3 regions of the Shinella sp. M31 genome follow, and region 3 is predicted to be linked to each of the others. Evidence: riboswitches for the same ligand, from Rfam matches in the RefSeq annotation. Region 3 holds a riboswitch; each other region holds the start of a gene.
What was found. A riboswitch is a leader RNA that binds a small molecule or an ion and turns the genes downstream of it on or off. The one in region 3 is predicted to bind cobalamin.

Region 1 (7,783 bases), on a different contig from region 3:
CGTCCGGCATGATGCGCAGCGAGCCGCGAGCGGAATAGACGTTCTCGATCGCATCGGCGTTTTCGCTGATGCCGCGCTCCCAGGCAAGGCGCTGCGGCGTCATTTCATGCGAACCCGGCACATAGGCGAACGGGCCATCCTCTTCGCCGACATCGCGCAGGAACAGCCATGCCTTCGCCGTCGGCTGGAACGTATCGCTGTGCAGCGCCGTCTGCGGGTCTGTCGAGCCGGCGGTGACGACAGACGGCAGGGCCATGACGATCTGCACCACCAGCAGCGGCTGGCCGTCATGGGACGAAACGTAGCGCAGCAGGTTGGTCAGGCGCGGATCGTTGCGCGCAGCCTTGAAGCCCGGCAGGGTTTCGAGATCGCTGTCGTCGATGATCGCGCGGCGCGTGACGGTGTCGCCCTGCTTCATGTCGTAACGCTCGAAATCCCGCTCGGCCAGTTCGCGCGTGACGGCGGCGAAAACCTCCGGCGACAAGAAATTCTCGATCTTCACGAAGCCGGTCTCGGCATATTGCCGGCGGTGATCCGGCGCGACGAGGTTTTCCAGCTTTCTGCGGCGCCAGGCGGCCATGCGCATGGCCAGCGAAACGCGCTTTTCATGCAGACCCTTCTTGTTGAGCCACTTGCTGCCGATGATGGGGTTATCGGCAAAGGATTTCGCGCCCGATGCGAGCGCGAGCGCGTAGATCGGGCTCAACAAGACTGACGATATCTTCATAGTCACCTGCCTGCGGGATGAATGTGCCGCCGGTCGAGCGGCCGTGCCGTAACCGGCTGTTGTATGTGCCGAGAGTGCTACACCAAGCCCCCCGCGAGATCAATTGCGCCGTTCGCGCAAAGATGACTGTGTTCTTCATATTATCACTCCGGCCGTTAATCACAAATCCGGGAGCGCGTTGCACGGCGCGCGCAGAGGCTTATGATAGGAGCACGATCAAGGCGGGCTCCAGGCCGCCTTCCAGTCTCTCTTGCAGGATATCAGGACGTGAAAGGACGCCTCCGCCTTTTGTTTGCGATCGCAACCGGCCTGCCGCTGCTCGTCTCGGGCGTCGCGTCGGCGTCCGACGTATGCGAACGCATCCAGGCGGAACTGGCAAACCTCCCTCAGGTCGTGGTCGACAACACAAGCGCACGCAAATATGCCGGCGCCATTGCCCGCCAGAACATCCAGCTGCGCAAGGCCAGGAGCGACCAGCGTCGTCTCGGATGCTCGTCCGGCAGCATCACCGTCTTCGGCGGCGAGAACGAAGCGGCCTGCGATACGCTGGAAACGGTGATCGGCAAGATGGAGCGCAATCTCTATATCCTCGACCGCAAGCGCCGCGAATTTGCCGGCGGCACATCCTCGCAAGGGGCGCGCAATCGCCTGCTCGCCGCGCTGGAAACGAACGGCTGCAATGACGACGCCAAGGTGATGCCGATCGCCGCGACCGAGACCCTGCGCACCCTGCAGGACGACACACGCACCCTGCCGCTCGGCACGATGCCCGAAGACAGCGGACGGCTGCAGCTGCGCTCGCTGGGCGGCAGCGCCGGCCACGGCAATCTGCGCACCGTCTGCGTGCGCACCTGCGACGGCGGTTTCTTCCCGATCTCGTCGGGCGCCACGCCGCTCGATTTCCGCCGCGACCAGAAGGTCTGCGCGATGATGTGCCCGGAGACGGAGACGCAGCTTTTCTATCAATCGATGACGCCAGGGCAGGAAACCGAGCAGATGACGTCGACCGTCACCGGCCGACCCTATCGCGATCTCGAACACGCCTTCAGCTACCGCACGCGCGATCTCTCGAAGGCCGGCACCTGCGGCTGCAATCTCTCCGCCTATTATCAGGAAATGATCAAGCGCCAGAAGGCGATGAAGGGTGAGACTGCAGCCACGACGGAGGAAACCCTGCCGGAAACCGGCTCCATCACGACGATCACCACCCGGCAGATCAAGCAGGAGACCGCAAAGACCCCTTCCAAGATCGAGGATCGCGTCTACGATCCCGCGCGCCACAAGGTGCGCACGGTCGGCCCCGCCTTCCTGCCGGAAAACGAGTCCGCCATCGATCTCGGCCGCCCGGCCGATGCCGGCGTCAACTAAACGGCTTTATCCGGCCGCCGGCCAGCGCTCCTTGAAGACCAGCTCTTCCAGCGGTAGGCGCTGCCGCCATCCCTTCACCGCCAGTTCCGGTTCGGCATAGAGCTGATCGACGAAGCCGACGCAGAGCCAGGCAACGATTTCGACATGCGCGGGAATGCCGAGGATTTCGCGAATATCGCTGTCGTGGAAGATGCTGACCCAGCCGACTCCCACCCCTTCCGCCCGCGCCGCGAGCCACAGGTTCTGTACGGCGCAGACCGTGGAATAGACATCCATGCGCGGATTGTGCGTGCGGCCGAGCACCACCGTGCCGCCGCGCGTCGGGTCGCATGTCACGCAGATCGACAGCGGCGCCTTCAGGATGCCCTCGAGCTTCAGGGCGCGGTACTGCGCCTGCCGCTCGCCGGAAAACATGTCGGCCGCCTCGGCATTGGCCTTGAGGAAGGCGCCATGCACCGCGCGGCGCGTTTCCTCGCTGCGCACCAGCAGGAAATTCCATGGCTGCATGAAGCCGACCGACGGCGCGCTGTGTGCGGCATGCAGCAGGCGGCCGACGAGATCGTCGGGCAAGGCATCGGGCAAAAACTGGTCGCGCACGTCGCGGCGGGTTTCGATGGCGCGGTAGACGGCCTGCCTCTCCTCAAAGGGAAAAGCGCCCGCCCGGACGAGCGCGTCCGAGAGTTCTGTTCGCATCGTTTTCTCCCCAACAATGCGTCCAACCTGCCGCCGTCCGCGCGGTTCGGTCTATCTCGCCAGGCCGGTCTTCTGACTTCGGTTCCCGCGGCCCGCACCTGCCTTCCCGGTTCAAGAACCAGTGGCAAAAGCCTGAATCGATTCAAGCTTTTACGGCGAAAGCCATCCCCGTCACAGCGTTGGGCACGTTCCGGACCTGAGCATTCGCGCCCGCACCGGATTCCCGATTCTCCCGCATGACGCGGGCACCTGACGAGGATGATATGCGCATGGCTTTGCGGTGCGATCAAGCCTGCCGGCGCCGCATGCCTGTCTCAAAACGCCTTGAAGGCATAGAGATTGGCGCTAAGCAGCGCGTGCCGCACCGGCTTCGGCCACCGTGTTGGCGTCGATATCGCCGGCATGAACGGCGCGGTTGCGGCCGGCATGTTTGGCCGCATAAAGCGCGGCGTCGGCCATAACCATGACGTCGTGCAGGCTGCCGCCATGATCGGGGAACTGCGCGATGCCCGCGCTGCCGCCGATCAGCAGAAGCTGGCCGTCGTAGGCGATCGGCAACTGCGCATCGAGCACCAGGGCTTCGGCGAGTTGCACGAGGGCTTCCCGGGAAAAATCGCCGTTCAGAAGAATGGAGAATTCGTCGCCGCCGAGGCGCGCCACCGAGCCCTGCGTGCCGACGCGCTCGGAAAAACGCCGGGCGACCGCCTGCAACACGACATCGCCGGCCGCATGGCCATGACGGTCGTTGACCGCCTTGAACTTGTCGAGGTCGAGCGCAAGGATCGCAAAGGGCTTGCCGTTGCCTTTGGCGATGGTGCGGCGGACCTCCTCGTCGAAGCCGCTGCGGTTCTTCAGCCCCGTGAGCGGATCGTGCCGGGCAAGGAAAGCATTTTTCTCCTCGCTGCGCTGGAGCGCCTTGACCAGGGCGGAAAAGCGCAGGGTCACGAACAGCATGACGGAGGCGAAGACCAGCACGAAAATGGCGATCTGCGGCAGCGCCGAGCGCCAGACAAAGGAGCCCGGCATATTGGGGCGCCAGGAGGCGACCATCGGATTGTAGGCGTCGCCACCGACGGGCGTCATCACGAGGCCCGGTTCTTCGGTGACGATCGGCGTGAAACCGAGATCGTGCACGCCAAGCCGCCGCTCGGCATTGGACAGCATCTTTTGCGACACCGGCTTGACGGTGATGAGCAGCGTCGGCTCCAGCCGGCTTGCGGGTATATAGAGCGATTTCGGAACGACCGCCTGCACGACGACGATGCTCATGACACGGTCGATGAGGCGCATGCCCGAAACGTGAATTTGCGGCAAGGCCGGGGTCAGGAGATCCCGATCCTCCTGGGCGCGCGCCACCTGCCAGCCGCCCCGGTCGGGCGATAGCGCCTCGCGATAGGCGCGCTCGGCGCGGCGGGTAAGATCGCTCACCCATTGCAGCTTTTCGCGCGCCTTGCGGTCTGAAACCTTGTCGCCGCGATGCACGCCGAGGATTTTTTCGCCGTCAGGCGAGGTCAGGATCATCCAGGAGAAACCGAAATCGGACCACATCCAGTCGCGCATCTGGTCGCGCACGAAATCGTCGTCCGGCATGCCGTGGGCAAGCGCGTTGAAACTCTTGTCCCAGAAGGACAGCTGGCTCTGGTATTGCACCACCTGGTCGATCTGGTGGCTGAATTCATTGCGCACCAGCGTGCGTTCGGTCTCGGCGACAAAACTGTCGGCGCGTTCGATGGCATAGTCGAGGACGAAGAAGTTTGCCGCGCCAAAAAGCCCGACGATCATCAGAGCCGCGGCACGGATCGCAAAACCCACCTCGCGCCGCTTTCCCTGCCGCCGCTCTTCCGTCCTGCCCGTCATCGTCACCCCTGCCTGCCCCACCCGGTTGCGGGCATTGTTGAGCAGAGGCTAACTGGCAGACCGCAAAATTCGCTTAAACAGGCTGGTGAGCGAAAGCTTAACTTACGCGCACTGGAAGTTGTCAATCAGGTCGGAGCGTAGCGCACGAAGGCGAATTCACTGCCGTCGGGCGACCAGTTCGGCACGTTCATCGTGCCCTGTCCGCCGAAAAGATCGAACAGAATCCGCGCGTTGCCGCCGTCCATGTCCATGAGGCGAAGCCGCACGCCGAGATCGCGCGGATGATCGAAGACATCGCCGTCATAGGAGAGCACGAGCAGGTGTTTCCCATCGGGCGACGGATGCGGGAACCAGTCGCCATAGGGACTGTCGGTGATGCGCGTCGGCTGCGAACCATCCGGGCGGACCCGCCAGATCTGCATACGGCCGGTACGGCTGGAGTTGAAATAGATCCACTCCCCGTCGGCCGAATAATCCGGCCCATCGTTGCGCCCTTCGCCAAAGGTCAGACGCTTCTCCTCACCGCCGGAGACAGAAATGGTGTAGATATCGAAGACATCGTCGCGGATGCCGCAATAGGCCAATGTCTCTCCGTCCGGTGACCAGCCATGCCAATAGGACGGCAGGTTCGGCGTCACCAGCGTGGGAACGCCCCCCTCGACCGGCAGCACATAGATCGCCGATTTGCCGAACTCCACCTTGTCGCTGATCACAAGCAGACGCCCGTCCGGCGAAAGCCCGTGGTCGTTGTTGCAGCTGGTGGCAAAGCCGGTGTCGATCGTTTCCGGCGCGGTACCATCGAGCGCCAGCCGGTAGAGCAGCCCATCGCCATTGATGACGAGAAACCGCCCGTCCCGCGAAAAATTCGGCGCCTCGACCAGCTGTTCGCTCTGCCAGATGACGCGTGTTTCGCCGGTGACGATGTTGTGGATTTCGACCGAGCTGCGCATGGCCTACCCCCGGTCGCGATACCGGTTCGTGATCGGGTAGCGGCGGTCGCGGCCGAAATTCTTCTTGGTGATCTTCACGCCCGGCGCCGACTGGCGGCGCTTGTATTCGGCGATGTAGAGCAGGTGTTCGATGCGGTGCACGGTCTTGGCGTCATGGCCGCGGGCGACGATGTCCTCGGTGCTCATCTCCATCTCGACGAGGCATTCGAGGATGTCGTCGAGCACCGGATAGGGCGGCAGCGAATCCTGGTCGGTCTGGTTCGGGCGCAGCTCGGCAGACGGCGCCTTATCGATGATGTTCTTCGGAATGACTTCACCCGTTGGACCGAGCGCGCCGGGCGGCAGATGGGCGTTGCGCCAGCTGGAGATCGCATAGACCTGCATCTTGTAAAGGTCCTTGATCGGGTTGAAGCCGCCGTTCATGTCGCCGTAGAGCGTGGCGTAGCCCACCGACATCTCGGACTTGTTGCCGGTCGTCACGACCATCGAGCCGAACTTGTTGGAGATCGCCATCAGGATCGTGCCGCGTGTGCGGCTCTGCAGGTTTTCCTCGGTGATGCCTTCTTCGGTGCCCTCGAAGGTCTCCGACAGGGCCGAGAGGAAGCCGGTCACCGGCGCCTCGATCGGCACGATATCGTAGCGGCAGCCCAGCATCTTGGCGCAATCGGCGGCGTCCTTCAGCGAATCCTGCGAAGTATAGCGATAGGGCAGCATGATGCAGCGCACCCGCTCCTCGCCGAGCGCATCGACGGCGATCGCGGCGCAGATCGCCGAGTCGATGCCGCCGGAGAGGCCGAGAACGACATTCTTGAAGCCGTTCTTGTTGACGTAGTCGCGGAAGCCGAGCAGGCAGGCGCGGTAATCGGCCTCCTCTTTTTCAGGAATGCGCGACATCGGCCCGCCGTCACAGACCCAGCTGTCACCTTCCTTCTTGAAGGTGACGAGCGCGACGGTCTCCTCGAACTGGCTCATCTGGAAGGCGAGCGTCTTGTCCGCGTTGAAGGCGAAGCTCGCGCCGTCGAAGACCAGTTCGTCCTGGCCGCCGAGCTGGTTGGCATAGAGCAGCGGCAGGCCCGTCTCGATGACCTGCTTCAGCACGACCTGATGGCGGATATCGACCTTGCCGCGATAATAGGGCGAGCCGTTCGGCGAGAGCAGGATTTCCGCACCGCTTTCGGCCAAGGTCTCGCAGACGCCGAGATCGCCCCAGATATCCTCGCAGATCGGAATGCCGAGCCTGACACCGCGGAAATTCACCGGGCCGGGCATGGCGCCCTGGTCGAAGACGCGCTTCTCGTCGAATTCGCCGTAGTTGGGCAGGTCCACCTTGTCCCTGACGGCGATGACCTTGCCGGCATCGATGACGGCGACGGCGTTGAAGCGGCCGGTTTCGTCCTGCCGGGGAAAGCCGATGATGACGCCAGGGCCGCCATTTGCGGTGTCGGCGGCGAGTTCGTCGACGGCGCGGCGGCAGGCCTTCAGGAAGGCGGGCTTCAGCACGAGATCCTCAGGCGGATAGCCGGAGATGAAGAGTTCCGTGAGCAGCAGCAGATCGGCGCCCTGCCGTGCCGCATCCTCGCGAGCCGCGCGCGCCTTGGCGAGGTTGCCGGTGACGTCGCCGACAACGGGGTTCAATTGCGCAACCGCGATACGGAGCGTCGCCTTTTCAGTCTCGGAAGTCATATCTGCAGACCCGTCCTTGCATGGTGTCCGATCCTGCGCAGCCGCACTCTCGAACGGTCGAGAAGCTGTTTAGAGCATGATGCGCGCTTTGGGAATGAAAGGCCGGACGATTTTGCGCTCGCTTAGGCGCCAAGCCCCTGTTTTCAGCGGGTTCCCGCCGCCATTGCGGCGATGCAACAGGCGGAACCAAAGCATGCGGAGAACGTTGCAGAAACCGTTCATGTCCTGTTCAAGATGACATCCGTATGACAGATACACGAAAGTTTAATGAAGTTTGGAGACGGCGTTGGCCCTGTTCACTCCCGCAACCGTGGCAATGGATGCCACCGAAGGACTTGCCGTCGAGGCAGGCTTCCTCGCGCGCCATGCAAAGGCGCTTGCCGTTCTCCGTTCGCTTGCCGTTTCCGGTCTGCTGGCACTGCTGACCGTCGTCACCGTCGAGCTCATCACGCGCGGCTCGCTCGAGCAGACCTGGATCTATTTCACCAATATCGAACAGCCCGCC
Region 2 (7,783 bases), on a different contig from region 3:
GCGCAGCGGCTTGCCGGGCACATCGGCAAAACCTTTGACGCGCAGCACGTCATGTTCGGCGATCACGCCCTTGAGGCGCTCGATAAACGCTGACGGATCGGCAATGGCGGGCAGTTCCACGACAAAACTGTCGAACTCGTCGTGATCATGCTCCTCGCCGTTCTCGTGTTCCAGCTCGTGGTGCGACTTGCGGTTGGCGATATCGTCTTCCGTGCCGACGCCGAGGCCGAGCAGGACGGCGGCGGCGACTTCGCCGTTCTTTGCCTCGATCATCGAGGGCTTGCGGGCGATGCGCGAGGCGACTTCGTCGCGCACGGCAAGCACACCGGCGGCATCGAGAAGGTCCGTCTTGTTGAGGATGATCAGGTCGGCGGCGGTGAGCTGATCTTCGAAGAGTTCCTCGAGCGGGCTTTCGTGGTCGAGATTGTCGTCCTCGACGCGCAGCGCATCCACCTTGTCATGGTCATCGGCAAAACGGCCGGCGGCGACGGCGGCGCTGTCGACGACGGTGATGACGCCATCGACCGTGACCTGCGTCTTGATTTCCGGCCAGTTGAAGGCAGCGATCAGCGGCTGCGGCAGCGCAAGGCCCGATGTTTCGATGACGATATGGTCGGGGCGGTTTTCGCGCTCGAGCAGCTTCGTCATCGTCGGGATGAAGTCATCGGCGACGGTGCAGCAGATGCAGCCGTTGGTCAGCTCGATGATGTCGTCTTCCGTGCAGGCTTCCGCGCCGCAGCCCTTCAGCACGTCGCCATCGACGCCGAGATCGCCGAACTCGTTGATGATGAGCGCGATGCGCTTGCCGCCGGCATTCTGCAGCAGGTTGCGGATCATCGTGGTCTTGCCCGCGCCGAGAAAGCCGGTGATGACGGTGGCGGGGATCTTCTGTTGCAGCATGGCTCAACCCTTCATTTTCAGCGGCAATCCGGCCGCGATAAAATAGACTTCCGGTACGAGGGCCGCTACCTGCTGGTGCAGCCGCCCGGCATGGTCGCGAAAATCGCGCGCCATGCGGTTTTCCGGCACGATGCCCAGGCCGACTTCGTTCGATACGAAGACCAGACGACCCGGTGCGTCCTCGATGGCCGACAAAAGGCCGGCGAATTCCTTTGCGATATCCCGCTCGTCCAGCATCAGATTGGTCAGCCAGAGCGTCAGGCAATCGATGAGGACCGTTCGGTCCTCGCGCGCCACTTCCCTGATGCAGGCGGCGAGCGCAAGCGGCTCTTCGTGTGTTTCCCAGCCTTTTCCGCGATCTTCCCGGTGTTTGGCGATGCGTGCGCGCATCTCGTCGTCCCAGGCACGGCCGGTGGCGATATAATGGCGCGAAAGGCCGGTCTCGGCGACCAGCCTTTCGGCAAAAGCGGATTTTCCGGAACGTGCACCGCCCAGAACCAGGACGGCTCCGGGCGATGTCTGTTTCATGTCAGGCAGCCTTGGCGATCTTCTCGTTGGCAAAGCCGAGCGAGAGGCCGAGCACGATCCAGAAGAACAGCGTCGTGGCTAGCGCCGCGACGGCGAACTCCGCGCCGAGAACGGCCGGAACGTTGCTGGAGATATCGGAGGGCTGCGGCGCGCCATAGACCTGGGGTGCTGCAAGAAGCACGGCACCGGCGACCTTGGCGACAATGCCCGGCTTCAAAAACAGCAGATAGAGACCCGCCGCCGAAAGGGCGACCGTCGCAACCCACCAGATCTGCCTCTGCGTGAGATCGGCAGCCGGGAAGCCCGGAAGCTCCGGCGGCAGGCCGATGGCCGGCAGCATATGCACCGCAAGCCAGCCGGCAGCGCCCCACAGCGCACCGTTCGCGACGGTGATCGGATTGCCGGAAACCAGGCTGAAGCCGGCGAGCAGCAGCGCAAAGCCGGTGCCCGTGACGAGGTTGGCCAGAAGCGTGCCGGAGAAGCGGCTCATGCCGAACATGATGCCGCCGTCCTCGTGGTCCTCGCCCTCATGAGCATAGGCCACCGAGATCGGCGACAGGGCCGAAGCGACATCGAGGATCACGGCGCCGAGCGAGGAATGTTCCTGCGTCGCGGCAGCGCCATCCGTGGTCGCGGGCGTGGTGCCCTCGCCCGCCGGTGCGGCTTCGCCCTCGAACTCTTCGGCGTGCAGAATCAACGGCACGACTCGTGCCTCCTGGGCGGCTGTCATCAGCACGCCGGAGAACAGCCCGGCCACCAAAGCGGCCAGGAGATAACGAACGATCATGTCAGAAACTCCTTAGTGGCAGGGAAAGCCGTAGGAGTGACGCGTGTCGTGCGCCGTGTCGTGCAGCACGGCCGAATTCGCGAGACCGGCACCAAACACCAGGAAGGCGCCGAGCAGCAGCGCGAAAACGCCGGCAACGAGACGATCGTTTGCAGAAAGGACAACAGAAGACGTAGTAGAAACAGCCATGACAACCTCCGTGCAGGCAGCGGGGAAAATTCCCCTGGGCGGGCGATATGCCCTCATTGTCTGGCAGGTCTCCTGGCTCGCAGCGTCCGGCGCATCAGCGCCTTCGGTCCGCCCTCGCCTTCCCAGGTTTTTTGCGTCACGGAGGCGGACGATTCGTAGAAAAAGAGGCGTCCAACCCCGGCTATCGTGATGCCACCCAGTGGCTTTTCCGGCTGGTTCTTTCTTCGCGCTTTCAGGCACCATTGCCCTTCGCCGCGAAAATCCTCCCGTCCGGATGGGCGTTCCTCGCTACTCTACAGTCGCGGGGTCGGCCGTGATTGCAGCGCCCTGATTGGGTCCACCGCGTCACATTCCCATTTACTCCCCGATCCGTTTCCGGACCAAGGAACCATCCAATATCGCTGATGATTATGCTTCCCGCCCCGCGAAGTCAATCGACCGGCAGCGGCATGGCCTGTGCCAAAACCGCCGTCCGGCCGTCGCAAACTCAATAGCCGGGGATAATCACGACGCCGCCGCCATCGTTGTAATAGCCGTCGTCGCGGTAATACGGCCCGTCATAGTAGCCGTCGACGGGGCCTTCGAGCACATCGTAGTCGCGCTGCTGGTAGCGACGCTGGCGATTCTGCCGCGCCTGGCGGGTCTCGGCATATTGCGCGGCCTCGCGTAGCGCGCGGAACTGCTGGCGCGGCAGGTAACCATCGGCACGATAGCCGGATGCGCCCTGCCAAGCGGCGATCGCTGCGCGAGAGCGCGGACCGAAGACCCCGTCGGCACCGTAGGTGTTGTAGCCAAGCAGGCTCAGGTAACGCTGCGCCTGGGCACGCACGGAGCGGTCCATATAGGTCTCGCGCGGATCGACGACCGGCTCGGCCTTGCGCGCGGTATCGGCGGTTGCCGTATCCTCATCCATCTGCGTTTCCGGCTTGGCGTTCAGGGCGGCGATGCGCTTGCGGGCATCATCGACATAGCGGCCCTGGGGATACTGGTAGAGATAGTCCTTGTAGGCCTTTTCCGAACCGTCGGCGACGGCGCCCTGGAACGTCTTGTCTTCCGCCCGCTTAGCAGCCTCCGCCTCTTCGACGGCACGCGCGCGATTGTCCGTGTCCGCATCCTGAGGCGCATTTTCGCGGGCAGCCGTCGCATCTTTCGCGCTATCGGCCGGCTCCTCACTATCCGACGGCTTCCGGGCCGCGGCGGCCTCTTCGGCACGCTTTTCGGCCTCGTCGGCAAGGCGGGCGGCTTCGGCGGCCTTGGCTTCGGCATCGGCCGCCGCCTTCGCGGCTTCGGCCTTCAGGCGCTCGACTTCGGCCGCCTTCTCCTGCGCCAGCTTGCGGGCGGCAGCGGCCTCTTCCTCGATCTTCGCCTTTTCGGCGGCGGCAACCTTTTCGGCTTCGATACGCTTGGCCTCCGCCTCCTGGTGGGCAGCCGCTTCCTCTTCCGCACGCGCCTTTTCAGCTGCGGCGGCCTCTTCGGCCTTCTGGCGATCCGCCTCCGCCTTCAGCCGCGCGGCTTCCTCCGCCTTGGCTTTCTCGGCGGCGGCATCCGCTTCCGCCTTCAGGCGCTCGGCTTCGGCTGCCTGCTTTTCGGCAAGCGCGCGGGCGTCCGCTTCCTTCTGCTCGGCTTCCGCCTTGAGGCGGGCGGCTTCTTCAACCTTTGCCTTCTCGGCAGCAGCGGCTTGCGCCTTGGCCTTTTCCGCCGCAGCCTTTTCATCGGCGAGCTTGCGGGCGGCGGCGGCTTCCTCGGCCTGCTTGGCCTCGGCTTCCGCCTTCAGGCGCGCAGCCTCCTGCTCCGCCTTAGCCTTTTCCGCCTCGGCAGCCTTCTGCGCCTCTTCCTCGGCCTTCTTCGCCTCGGCGGCTTTCACGGCCTCTTCTTCGGCTTTCTTGGCCTCGGCGGCCTTTTGAGCCTCGTCTGCGGCCTTCTTCGCTTCGGCAGCCTTGCGGGCTTCCTCTTCGGCCTTGGCCTTTCCGGCCTCGGCGGCCTTCTGCGCCTCGTCTGCCTGCTTGGCTTCGGCCACCTTCTTCGCCTCTTCCGCCTTCGCCTTTTCGGCGGCCGCGGCTTCCTCGGCCTTGGCCTTGGCTTCCGCCTCGGCGGTCACGCTCTTAGCGGGCTTCTCCTTGGCGGCGGCTTGCAATTCGGCAATGCGCAGGCGGGCCATGGAGGCGAAGGTGCCATTGGGATATTGCTTCAGATAGCCCTCGTACTGAACAACATCGCTGCCGGACGAGACCTTCTGCCAGAGCGAAAACTCCTCTTCCCAGCGCTTACCGGCGCTGCCGGCTTCCTTGCCGGTGGCGGCCTGCGCGAAGCTAACGGCGGGCGTGCCGGCCAGCGACAGCCCAAGAAGGCCGGCCAGAACGGAGCGTGCGAGAGGTCCAGAACCCATATATCTCACCCTTTTGGATCGCGCGGGGGCGCCTGCGCCCGGTCGTCCGGGCGGATTTCCATCACTCCTTGCACCGAATTCTGGCGCAACTTTGGTGCGGCAGAGCGGCAGCGGGGAACCTGATGGCTGTACGTTTGAGCGAGCTGATTTAATCAGCCCCGTTTCATCGAACAGGTTGCAGGAGGCCGTCGAGCCAGATGGGATCGAGCACAGCTTCCAGCTCCGCCGCCACGCCGTCGAGCGCGGCATCGACACTTGCGCGATAATCGAAGCCGCCACCCTCGATGCCGAAATCGGCGAGAAGCCGGGCGCGATAGGCATCGCTGGACAGAAGCCCGTGCAGATAGGTGCCCATCACCCGACCGTCGGCGGAAACGGCGCCATCAGGCCTGCCGTCGATGCTGACCGAGGGGCGCAGCGCATCCGGGCCGGTGGTGCGGCCGAGATGGATCTCGTAGCCTTCGAGCGGCACGTCATATTGCAGGGAGCGGGCGGTGCTGTTGCGCACGGTCTTTTCCGGCGCCATCTCGGTTTCGACGGCCAAGAGCCCCAGCCCTTCGAATTCGCGCTCGCTGCCCTCGATGCCGAGCGGATCGGTGACGCGCTGCCCGAGCATCTGGTAGCCGCCGCAAATGCCGATGACGCGGCCGCCGCGGCGCATGTGAAGCTGAAGGTCCTTGTCCCAGCCGGCAGCGCGGAAATCGCGCAGGTCGGAAATCGTGGATTTCGAGCCCGGCAGCACGATCAGCCCGGCGTCGGCCGGAAGCCGCTCGCCCGGCCGCACGAAGACGATATCGACGTGCGGCTCGGCCTTGAGCGGATCGAGATCGTCGAAATTGGCGATGCGGGGCAGGACGGGCACGGCGACCTTCAGCGCCCCGGCCGCGCCCTTGGCGAGCCGCTCCAGCACGACGGAATCCTCCGCCGGCAGATGCGCCGCCTGCTTCAGCCACGGCACGACGCCGAAACAGGGCCAGCCGGTAAAGCGGGCAATCTCGGAAATGCCGCTGTCGAACAGCGTGACGTCGCCACGGAACTTGTTGATGAGATAGCCCGTCACCATGCGCCGGTCTTCCTCCGGCAGGATGGCATGAGTACCGACCAGCGAGGCGATGACGCCGCCGCGATCGATATCGCCGACCAGCACGACCGGCACATTCGCGCGCGTCGCAAAGCCCATATTGGCGATGTCGCCGGCACGCAGGTTGATTTCCGCCGGCGATCCAGCCCCTTCCACGACGACGAGATCGGCGCCGTCGCTAACGATCCCGAAACTTTCCATCACCGCGCCCATCAGCTTCGGCTTCAGCGCCTGATAGTCGCGCCCCTTGGCCTGGCCGAACACGTTGCCCTGCAGGATGATCTGGCTGCCGACATCCGACTGCGGCTTCAAAAGCACCGGGTTCATGTGCACGGAGGACGGCACGCGGGCGGCGAGCGATTGCAGCCACTGTGCGCGGCCGATCTCGCCGCCATCGGCCGAAACGGCGGCGTTGTTGGACATGTTCTGCGGCTTGAAGGGACGCACCTTCAGCCCGCGATTGGCGGCGATGCGGCAGAGCCCTGCCACCAATACCGTTTTTCCGACATCCGAGCCGGTGCCCTGAAGCATGATCGTTCTCACCATGACGCCCTCCTAGCATTCGTCTCCGCCGCCGAAAAGCCCTGATTTACCGCAATCTTGCCGCAATTGGCGGCCGCGCTGCGATGTATTTCCGCAACAGACCGCCATGCAAAACAGGCATGGCTGACTTGCTGATCCATTTGCGACATTTTGCGCCGTGAACGATCGTGACTTTCGTCCTGATCGCACCTATATCACCACCATCAGACAGCCGAGGCGCGTGGCTTCGGATTTTTAGGACAAAGACCATGCTGTTCATCTTCAGCAAGCCGAACTTCGTACAGATCGCCTGGAACGGCGTCGCCCCCAAGAGCCAGTCCCGCGTGCGCAACGTCGTCATGGACGCGCCCTTCGGCCCGCTCGGCTTCATCCGCACGCGCAACGTCGGCTGATCCTTCGAGCGCGACGTCAGGTCCGCTCGCATACGACGCCGCCTCTCTCCGGGAGGCGGCGTTTTTTCTTTGTCTCATCGGGAAAACGGCGGCCTGAAACGGCGAAAGCCGTGCATCCTTTTCGGTGATGCACGGCTTGCCAAAATACGCATGGCGACTTTCGACAAACACGCGTCGAAGCCCAGTCACCCCGGTACGCAATACCTTTCCGGAGCGGGCGGCTGTGTCCCCCGCCGTGAGGAAACCAATAGCGGGACATCCTTACCGGACCGTTATCGGGACCTTAATCAAAGATGAATCGCGACTTTTTTTGAAAAATTCCGAAATATTTTTTATGGACGGCAAAGCGGCGCAGACAAGACAGGATATGTCCGCATTCAACGACCATCGTATATCGCTTCTTCAAGCACCTCTCGAACATTTGCCCGAATGCGGGCAAACGCCCAAATTTTCCACCGTGCGGTTGCCGGATTTCCAGCGTGTCGATGCGCCGGCGGGCCTGTCCGCGCCACCAGACGGCGCGCAGGAGGTTGATTTCTCAATAAGAACCCGTAGGCTACCCCTGTAGCGCACGATAAGACGTCTCCGGCAACAGGGTTCCGCCGGTGAACTAAAAACAGGGATCGGCGCTTTTCAGCAGGGGGATTGGCTCGCCTCACTGGCATCGAACCTCCGTGGCTGTCGCTAGACTTTCGGGCAGACGGGACAACGCAGTAGCCTGCGCTGCCTTCCGGGTTGATTGCTGCATCCAAGACTGGGAGGTCTTAACCTAATGAAGAAGCTCCTTGCTTCCACCATCATCGCCGCCGGCCTTTATGGCTTTGCCGGTTCTGCCCAGGCGGCAGAGTGCGGCGAGGTCTCCATGGCCGAAATGAACTGGGCGTCGGCCGGCGTCGCCGCGCATGTCGACAAGATCATCCTCGAAAGCGGCTATGGCTGCACCGTGACGCTGGTCACGGGCGACACCATGCCGACCT
Region 3 (7,783 bases):
CGCCACGCCCTGCATGCCGACGGCAAGGCGGGCATTGTTCATCATGGTGAACATGCAGGCGAGGCCGCGGTTTTCCTCGCCGACCAGCCAGCCGATGGCGCCCGGTTCATCGCCGAAGCGGCCGTCGCCATAGATCATCGTGCAGGTCGGCGAGCCGTGGATACCGAGCTTGTGTTCGATGGAATGGCAATGCGCATCGTTGCGGGGCCCAAGCGAACCATCCGCATTGACGAGGAATTTCGGCACGAGGAACAGCGAGATGCCGCGCGTGCCGGCCGGCGCATCCGGAAGGCGGGCGAGCACGAGATGCACGATATTGTCGGTAAAATCATGCTCGCCATAGGTGATAAAGATCTTCTGGCCGAACAGGCGGTAGGTGCCGTCGTCGCGGCGTTCGGCGCGCGTCTTCATCACGCCAAGATCCGAACCGGCATGCGGCTCGGTGAGGTTCATCGAGCCCATCCATTCGCCGGAGACCATTTTGGGCAGATAGGTCGTCTTGAGATGGTCGGAACCATGCGTCGTCAGCGCCTCGATGGCGCCGATCGTCAGCGTCGGGCCGATCGCGAAGGCCATCGAGCCGCTGTTCCACATTTCGAGTGCTGCGACATGCAGCATATGGGGAAGCCCCTGTCCGCCGAAATCCGGTGCTGCGGTCAGCGAATTCCAGCCGCCCTCCGCCCAGGCCTTATAGAGCGCGGGCCAGCCATCCGGCATTTTCACGGCGCCGTCGACGAAGCGGGCACCCTGCTTGTCGCCGATCTCGGCAAGCGGCGCGACTTCCTCGGTGGCAAAACGGCCGGCTTCGGACAGGATGGCATCGACGAGGTCGTCCGTGAGGTCGCCGAGACGGCCACCCTCCAGTGCGGGCGCAAGCCCTGCGACATGTTTCAGCGTGAACGCAATCTCCTCGACCGGCGCCTTGTACATCACTATCCTCCTGCGACCGCCCTTCGGGATTTGGCCCGATGGCCCTGTGCCTGCCGGGCAGATTATTGATTTTTACGTAAACGTCAATCTTCCGCAAAGGCTGCGCATACGAAAACAGGCCACCCGGTTGGCGGACCGGGCAGCCTGTCTTCAGCGCCGGAGGACCATCCGGCACGCTTTGTCAGAGATCAGCGATAGGGCGATACACACTGCCGGCGCGGGCCGCCATAGGGCTGGTAGGTGTTGTCATAGGCGCGATACGAACGGTAGCGATTGGCGCACCAGTTCACATGCGAGCCTCCGCCGGTATAGCCACCGTCATTGGCGATAGCACCGCCGATGATGGCACCGGCACCGAATGCGGCGAGCGGGAACCAATAACCGTTATGATGGCGATAACCCGGGCGTGCATAGCGGTAGCCGCGATGACCACGGTACCAGCCGTGGCGATAGCCGCGGTCACCGCGCCAATGACGATCACGCCGATCGGCGCGCCAATGGCGATTGCCATGGCGCTCTCTCCAGACACGACGGCCTTCATAGCGACCGTTATGATCGCGGACGAGCTGAATGTCGCCTTGCCCGCCGGCTACCTGCACACTGGTCGATGCCAGCGGCATCGCGCCAGCCGGAACGACCGGTGTGAAGGCAAAGAGCGCCGACATCGCGACAGCAAAACACTTTCCTGAAAATTTCATGACTGTTCTCCCAAAAGCGCCGCCTCTCGGAAGAAGATGCGGCAGTTTCGCATAGGAACGTAGCTTACGGTTGTTTGTTCCGACCGGCAGTAAAAACTGCGTTAGCGGAGCATTAACCATATCCACGCACCATGGCCGTTCGCGGAGGACCGGGAATCGAACAGGAGCGTCCATTGCATCAGAACCATCTTTCCGGCCTTGCCGCCCTTCTCTTTTCACTGACGCTGCCCCTCTCCGCCGGGGCGGCCACCATCGAACCGTGGAAGAAAACGAACAATGCCATCGTCATCGATGCCTATGAGTTGAACGAGATCGACTGGTCGGAAATGCTCTCCGATACGCGCATCGCCGGCTTCATCTCCAAGGCGTCGGACGGCCTGCCGGAAAGCTATAGCTGCAAGGGCGAGCACAGCGGCGACACCATCGCCCACTGCAAGACGATGTGGCGCAAATATGCGGTCAGCCGCGAACTCTATGAGACGCGCAGGCTGCTCGCCCGTGCCAAGGGCCTGCTCTGGGGCGCCTATCACCTCGCCCGTCCCGGCAATCCGATCGACCAGGCCAACCATTTCCTCGACTATGCCAATCCGCAGGACGACGAGATGATGGTGCTTGATATCGAGGGCATCGACCCCGACAATTACATGTCGCTCGAGGATGCCCAGATCTTCGCCGGCCATATCAAGACGCGCACCGGGCGCTATCCCGTGCTCTACACGAACCATTCCACCGCCCGCACCATCGCGCTCAACCGCGACAAGTACCGCATCCTCTCGCGCCTGCCGCTCTGGTATGCCCGCTACAAGCCGGGCATCGAGGGCGCGTTCCCGATGGGCAACTGGGACAGCTACGCGCTCTGGCAGTTTTCGGCCGGCGTCAACTGCTCCAAGCGCCGCTGCCCCTACCGCGTGAAGGGCGCCGAAAACGACATCGACGTCAATGTCGCGCCGATGAGCAAGGCGGACCTCGCCAGGACCTGGGCCTTCGGCAGCCTTTTGCCGGAAAAGCCGCAAGAACCGGTCGATACGATGCTGACGGCCTCGATCCCAACCGGCGGCTCGTTCCAGGCAACCGTGAAAGCCGAAGCTGCCGCCGGCACCGGCGCACAGACGACCGGCGCCGTCACGCTCGCCTCGGGCACGGCGTCCTCGTTCCCCGTTGCCGTCACCGCCGAGGTCCGGGCCGGCATCATGGCGAAGGGAACGACCAGCACCACGCTCGGCCGCCGCATGGTCGAAGTGACGCCACTCAACTATCAGGATTTCTGAGCGCCATTCCCGCCGGCGCAGCGTGGCTGCACCGGCGCGTCGCTCACGCCTCGATCTGCACGTCGCCGATCGGCCGCGAGCAGCAGGCGAGGATGTAGCCTTCCTCGATCTCGTCATCGAGAATACCGCCATTGTGGCGCATCTCGACTTCGCCCGAGACCTTCATGACCCGGCAGGTGCCGCAGAGGCCCCCTTCGCAGGCCGCACCGATGCGCACGCCGGCGGCGCGCGCCGTCTGCAGGATCGTCTGCCCGGGAGGGCATGAGGCGTCCTTGCCGGCCATGGTGAAGGTGACGGTCGAAACGGCATTGGCGTCAACGGCCTGTTCTCCGGCACCGGCGCGGATGGCGATCGCCTCCGGGGCGGGCGCATTGGCCGGCTGGAAGCTCTCCTCGTGGTAGCGGTTCATGTCGAAGCCGCAAACCTTGAGCATGTCCTTGACGCCGCGCATGAAGGGTTCCGGACCGCAGCAGAAGACGGTGCGCTCGCGGAAATCGGGTGCGAGCAGCGAGAGGCGGGCGGCGTCGATGCGGCCGCGCAAGCCGTGCCAGCCGTCCCGCGGATTGTGCCCCTCCACGACGAAGCCGAGCGCGAGGTTCGGCATCTGGGCGGCGAGGCATTCGAGTTCCGGCTTGAACAGCAGGTCCTCGGGTTTGCGGGCGCAGGAGATGAAGGCGACGTTGGATTGCGGCGCGCAATCGGCCATCCAGCGCGTCATCGACATCATCGGTGTGACGCCGGAGCCCGCCGAGATGAACAGGTATTTTTCTGCAGGGTAGCGCACGAAGGAAAAGTCGCCGAGCGGCCCGAAGGCCTTCAGCCTCATGCCGGGGCGCAGATGATCGAACATCCAGCGCGTGCCGATCGAGTTCTTCTGCGCCTTCACTGTCACCGCGACGGAGAACGGCCGCGAGGGCGTCGAGGAGAGCGTGTAGGTGCGCATGACCGGCGCGTCCTCCGACACCGGCAGTTCCAGCGTGGCGAACTGGCCCGGCAGATAGCGGAACCAGTTCTTCTGATCGGAGCTGAAGGTGAAGGTCATCACATCGGCCGTCTCCACTGTCGCGGCGATGCATTCGAGCAGGTTATGGCGATCATGCCAGGGATGAAGTTCGTCGAAATGACGAAAATGGCTTGCAATCGTCATGTCAGGCCACCCGCGACATCGGTTTCTTGCTGTCCAGCCGGTCGATCATGAAGTTCGAATACCATTCGACAAACTGCATGACGCCCCCCTCGTCCTCCGGCGAATAGGGGCCGGGCTGGTAGGCCGGCGAGCGGATGCCGAAGGCGTTTTCCTCGACGATCTGGCGGTCCTGGTCGTTGGTCTCAGTCCAGACATGGGTGAGTTCGTCGAGCCGGTAATCGACACCCTCGACGGCGTCCTTGTTGACCAGCCATTTGGTCGTGACCTGCGTCAGTTCAGGGCCGAGCGGCAGGACGCGGAAGGTGATGGCGTGGTCGGCCAGCACGTGGTTCCAGGTCGTGGGATAATGGAAGAGCAGCAACGTGCCGATGCCGCTTTCCAGCACATCGTTCGACAGCGGGCGCTGGACGGCGCGTGCACCGGACATGGTGTAGCTCTCGGCCTCCTGGATGAGCGGCATGCGGGCGGCGCGGAACTGGCCGGTCGGCGACATGCGGAACTCGCTCGGCAGGCCGGCGGCCTCGCATTTTCCCCAATGCGCGGCGATGACAGCGTCGTCCTTGGCGCCCTGCACGCCCGTGGCGGTCGGCGCTTCCGGGTAGGTGCGGCAGAGTTCGGGATGGTTGGCGGCGCAGTGATAGCACTCGCGGTTGTTTTCCCAGACGAGCTTCCAGTTGCCCTTCTCGATGATCGTGCTTTCGAAGGCGACCTTCGTTTCGCCGAGACGGTGGCGGGCGAGATAGGGCTCTGCCGTGCTGCGGAAGGCGGAAAAATCCGGCGCGTCATCGGCAAGGCAGATGAAGATGTAGCCGCCGAGGGTTTCGCAATGGATCGGCTTCAGGCTGTGCTGCGTCCGGTCGAAATCCTCGGCCATGTGGCGGGCGAAGAGCAGCGAGCCGTCGAGCTCGTAGGTCCACTGATGATAGGGACAGACGAGCTTGGCCGAGGTGCCCTTCTGCTGGGTGCAGACGCGCGAGCCGCGGTGGCGGCAGGAATTGTGCAGCGCGCGGATCGTGCCCGAGCGGTCGCGGGTGATGACGACGGGATAGTCGCCGACCTGCACGGTAAAATAATTGCCGGCCTTGGGGATTTCGCAGTCATGGCCGATGAACAGCCAGTCGCGATACCAGATCGTCTCCATGTCGAGCTTGTAGTGGTCGAGGTCGATGTAGAAGGCCTGTTCGAGGCTGTGGCCTTCACGCCGGTTCTTCAGCTTGCGGAGCACGTCACTGCGGATATCCATGGCAATCCTCATAGGTCCAATTGGGGGATGAGGCGCACGGAGGAGACGGCATCCAGGCACGAAAACGCCCGGCATGCACGCTTCCCGGCCGCCCGCCGCAGCCAGTCACGATCTTTTCTCCAGGCTGGTTTCCGGGCTGAGGAGTGGCCATGCAGGACTGAGCCTGCGACCGACGCGGCGCCTTCCCAGACTTGCGTCCAGTGGCTTTTTGCCGCTTTTGCTCCAACACCGTTGCGGGGGCAGCGCCGGATTTCAACCGGCTTCCCAATTCTCCGCCCTCCCTAGAAGGCGACACCTTGAGTGTCTTTATCTAACCGCAAGAATCATCGACCGACATGTCAAAAAACGACACAGCCTCATGATTTGACGACAACAAAGAAATGAAGGAGACACATCGCAGTTGCGACATTTATCAATATATATCAATATAATATGCCTTTTAATTACGCGCATTGGCGCGAGAACAGGCAAGGCGATACCTAAAACGGCAGCTTGTCATATTGCGACCACGGAACCCGCCCTGCAAGGTTTCAGGGGGCAAACGGCAAGGAATGCTTAACGCCGTTTCCATAAACTTCCGCCATCAGGGCGTGCGCGCAAAGCGCCGCGCGAGCAGGAGTGCGCGGGTGCAGCAACAGCAGACGAAGTTTCGCTATTACGATGCCGTCGCCTACAAGCGCGCGAACCCGCCAAAATCCGCCGTGCACACGGAATTCCTGCGCACCGGGCGCATCGACCGCACGCCCGACAATTGGAGCCCGAGCGAGAAGCGCTACCTCTCCTATGCCGAGGTGGCCGAGCGCACGGGCCGCAAGCTGGAACGCGCTGGCTCCGTCACGCATGACCGCATCAACGGTTTTCACCGTGCGATCCAGTTCCCCAAGCTGATCTTCCACCGCACCCTCGCGGGAACGCCGCATCTCGGCTATTGCCACATCACGGTGGCCAATTCGAGTTTCGCGGATTTCCAGAATGTGCAATGGGCCTTCTACATGGCCAATTTCTTTGCCGAGATCGGCGAGGAAGAGCAGTTCTTCGCCGGCATTTCGAAAAAGCACGGCCGCATGTATTTCGCCGTTGCCATCACACCGACGGACCATGAAGGCCGTCTCGCGATCGACCGCAACGTGCGCGGCAATGGCGTGATCTTCCGCACGGATGATCCCAAGCTCGCCATGAAGAACGTGCTGATGCTCGGTGCCCGCAACGAGGCGCTGCGCAAGATCATCAGCGCGCTTTAATTTTCTGAACGCAATTCCGGACGCAAAACCGCTTCACACTTTTGCTGGAATTGCTTCTCACGCCCGATACAGCATCCATTCCTTGCCCGCCGGCACCTCGTCGCCGCGGCCGTAGATGACGATCCGGTCGCCGCCGGATGTCTTGGCTTCGAGGAGCGCCCGTTCGCAGGCCGAGGAGAGGTCGAGCGCGCTGTCGGCGCGATCCGACATGCAGACACCGGCCGATAGGGTGAGATGGCCGAGATTGCGGCTGGTGCGCGGATCGCGCAGCGCCACCGTCTGGAAGGCGGCGCGCAGGAGGTCGATCAGCCGCTCCACCTCCCCTTCATCCGCGGTGTTGAACAGGAAGCCGAAGCGCAGGCCGTCGAAGCGCACTGCAAGGTCGCTCGTCGGGAACGCCTGGCGGATGAGGCCGCCGTAGAAGGTCACGAGATGGTCGGACAGAGCCTCGATCTGGGCGGGTGAGAAGCGGCGCTCCGCATCCACTTCCGCCACCACGACCCCGCAGAGCATCGGCAGGGCGGGGTTCGCATAGACGCGGGCGAGTGCCTTGTTGAAGGCGCGGCGGTTGCCGAGCTTCGTCGGCGGATCGACGAATTTCATCGCCTCGAATTCCGCCATCTCCTTCTGGATGCCGTCCATCGCGGCCGATTGCGCGGCGACCTTTTCCGCCATTTCTGCCGTGTGGGTGACACGCAACTCGGTGGCGCGCTGCAGGGCTTCCAGCGAGCTGCCGAGCGCGCCGCCGACGCTGCCGATCACCTGCGAGGCCTCGCCGATCAGGCGGCCATAATCGTTCAGCGAGGAGCGCTCCTGGCTGAGCAGGTCCATGAAATTGCTCATCTCGTTGCTGATGGCACCCGCCGAGCGCTGCAGCACGCTCGCCTCGTGCTGGTGCGGCAGGTATTTCCGGCCGAGCTCGTCGAGGGCGGCCTGGGTCTTGTATTTGCCGAGCGCGATGAAGTCGCGCACGAGATCCGGATTGCTGCCGGCATAGGCCTCGTAGACCAGCTCGTAATTGCGCGGCAGGCCGTCTATGCCCATCTGCTTCATGGCCGTTGCAACGCGCAAGGCGACGTCGGTGGTCGAGGATTTCCGGTTAGCCATTCAGATGCGGACCTGCTTGCGGGACGTTTCAGCCTGACCGTATCAGCCCGGTCTTTCGGCCGCTCTAATCCGGTCGTTCATATTTTAGCCATCCGCCGAACTCTTGGCATTTGCCGGCAAAGCCCTGTAAAGGAAGCGGCAAAGACGGA

Region 1: it holds a riboswitch for cobalamin, as region 3 does, so the genes downstream of both, bluB (5,6-dimethylbenzimidazole synthase) here and ACOZKU_RS08360 (aromatic ring-hydroxylating oxygenase subunit alpha) in region 3, are expected to answer to the same signal.
Region 2: it holds a riboswitch for cobalamin, as region 3 does, so the genes downstream of both, ACOZKU_RS06200 (CbtB domain-containing protein) here and ACOZKU_RS08360 (aromatic ring-hydroxylating oxygenase subunit alpha) in region 3, are expected to answer to the same signal.

The regions. Positions count from the first base shown of each region.
Region 1 is NZ_JBLZPH010000094.1:33,576-41,358, reverse strand. Features, by position in the region: gene ACOZKU_RS16010 (phytanoyl-CoA dioxygenase family protein) at 1-727, opposite strand, end outside; gene ACOZKU_RS16005 (DUF2865 domain-containing protein) at 995-2,095, shown strand; gene bluB (5,6-dimethylbenzimidazole synthase) at 2,102-2,788, opposite strand; cobalamin riboswitch at 2,834-3,056, opposite strand; gene ACOZKU_RS15995 (diguanylate cyclase domain-containing protein) at 3,134-4,645, opposite strand; gene ACOZKU_RS15990 (TolB family protein) at 4,771-5,595, opposite strand; gene ACOZKU_RS15985 (NAD+ synthase) at 5,599-7,278, opposite strand; gene ACOZKU_RS15980 (LTA synthase family protein) at 7,595-7,783, shown strand, end outside.
Region 2 is NZ_JBLZPH010000042.1:19,626-27,408, reverse strand. Features, by position in the region: gene cobW (cobalamin biosynthesis protein CobW) at 1-900, opposite strand, end outside; gene cobU (bifunctional adenosylcobinamide kinase/adenosylcobinamide-phosphate guanylyltransferase) at 904-1,428, opposite strand; gene ACOZKU_RS06205 (CbtA family protein) at 1,430-2,215, opposite strand; gene ACOZKU_RS06200 (CbtB domain-containing protein) at 2,228-2,404, opposite strand; cobalamin riboswitch at 2,450-2,812, opposite strand; gene ACOZKU_RS06195 (peptidoglycan-binding domain-containing protein) at 2,892-4,790, opposite strand; gene ACOZKU_RS06190 (cobyric acid synthase) at 4,954-6,417, opposite strand; gene ACOZKU_RS06185 (hypothetical protein) at 6,663-6,806, shown strand; gene ACOZKU_RS06180 (ABC transporter substrate-binding protein) at 7,579-7,783, shown strand, end outside.
Region 3 is NZ_JBLZPH010000054.1:508-8,290, forward strand. Features, by position in the region: partial or broken gene ACOZKU_RS08340 (acyl-CoA dehydrogenase family protein) at 1-930, opposite strand, end outside; gene ACOZKU_RS08345 (BA14K family protein) at 1,119-1,628, opposite strand; gene ACOZKU_RS08350 (glycoside hydrolase family 25 protein) at 1,802-2,896, shown strand; gene ACOZKU_RS08355 (2Fe-2S iron-sulfur cluster-binding protein) at 2,940-4,043, opposite strand; gene ACOZKU_RS08360 (aromatic ring-hydroxylating oxygenase subunit alpha) at 4,045-5,286, opposite strand; cobalamin riboswitch at 5,392-5,600, opposite strand; gene ACOZKU_RS08365 (DUF6656 family protein) at 5,913-6,527, shown strand; gene ACOZKU_RS08370 (diguanylate cyclase domain-containing protein) at 6,585-7,634, opposite strand.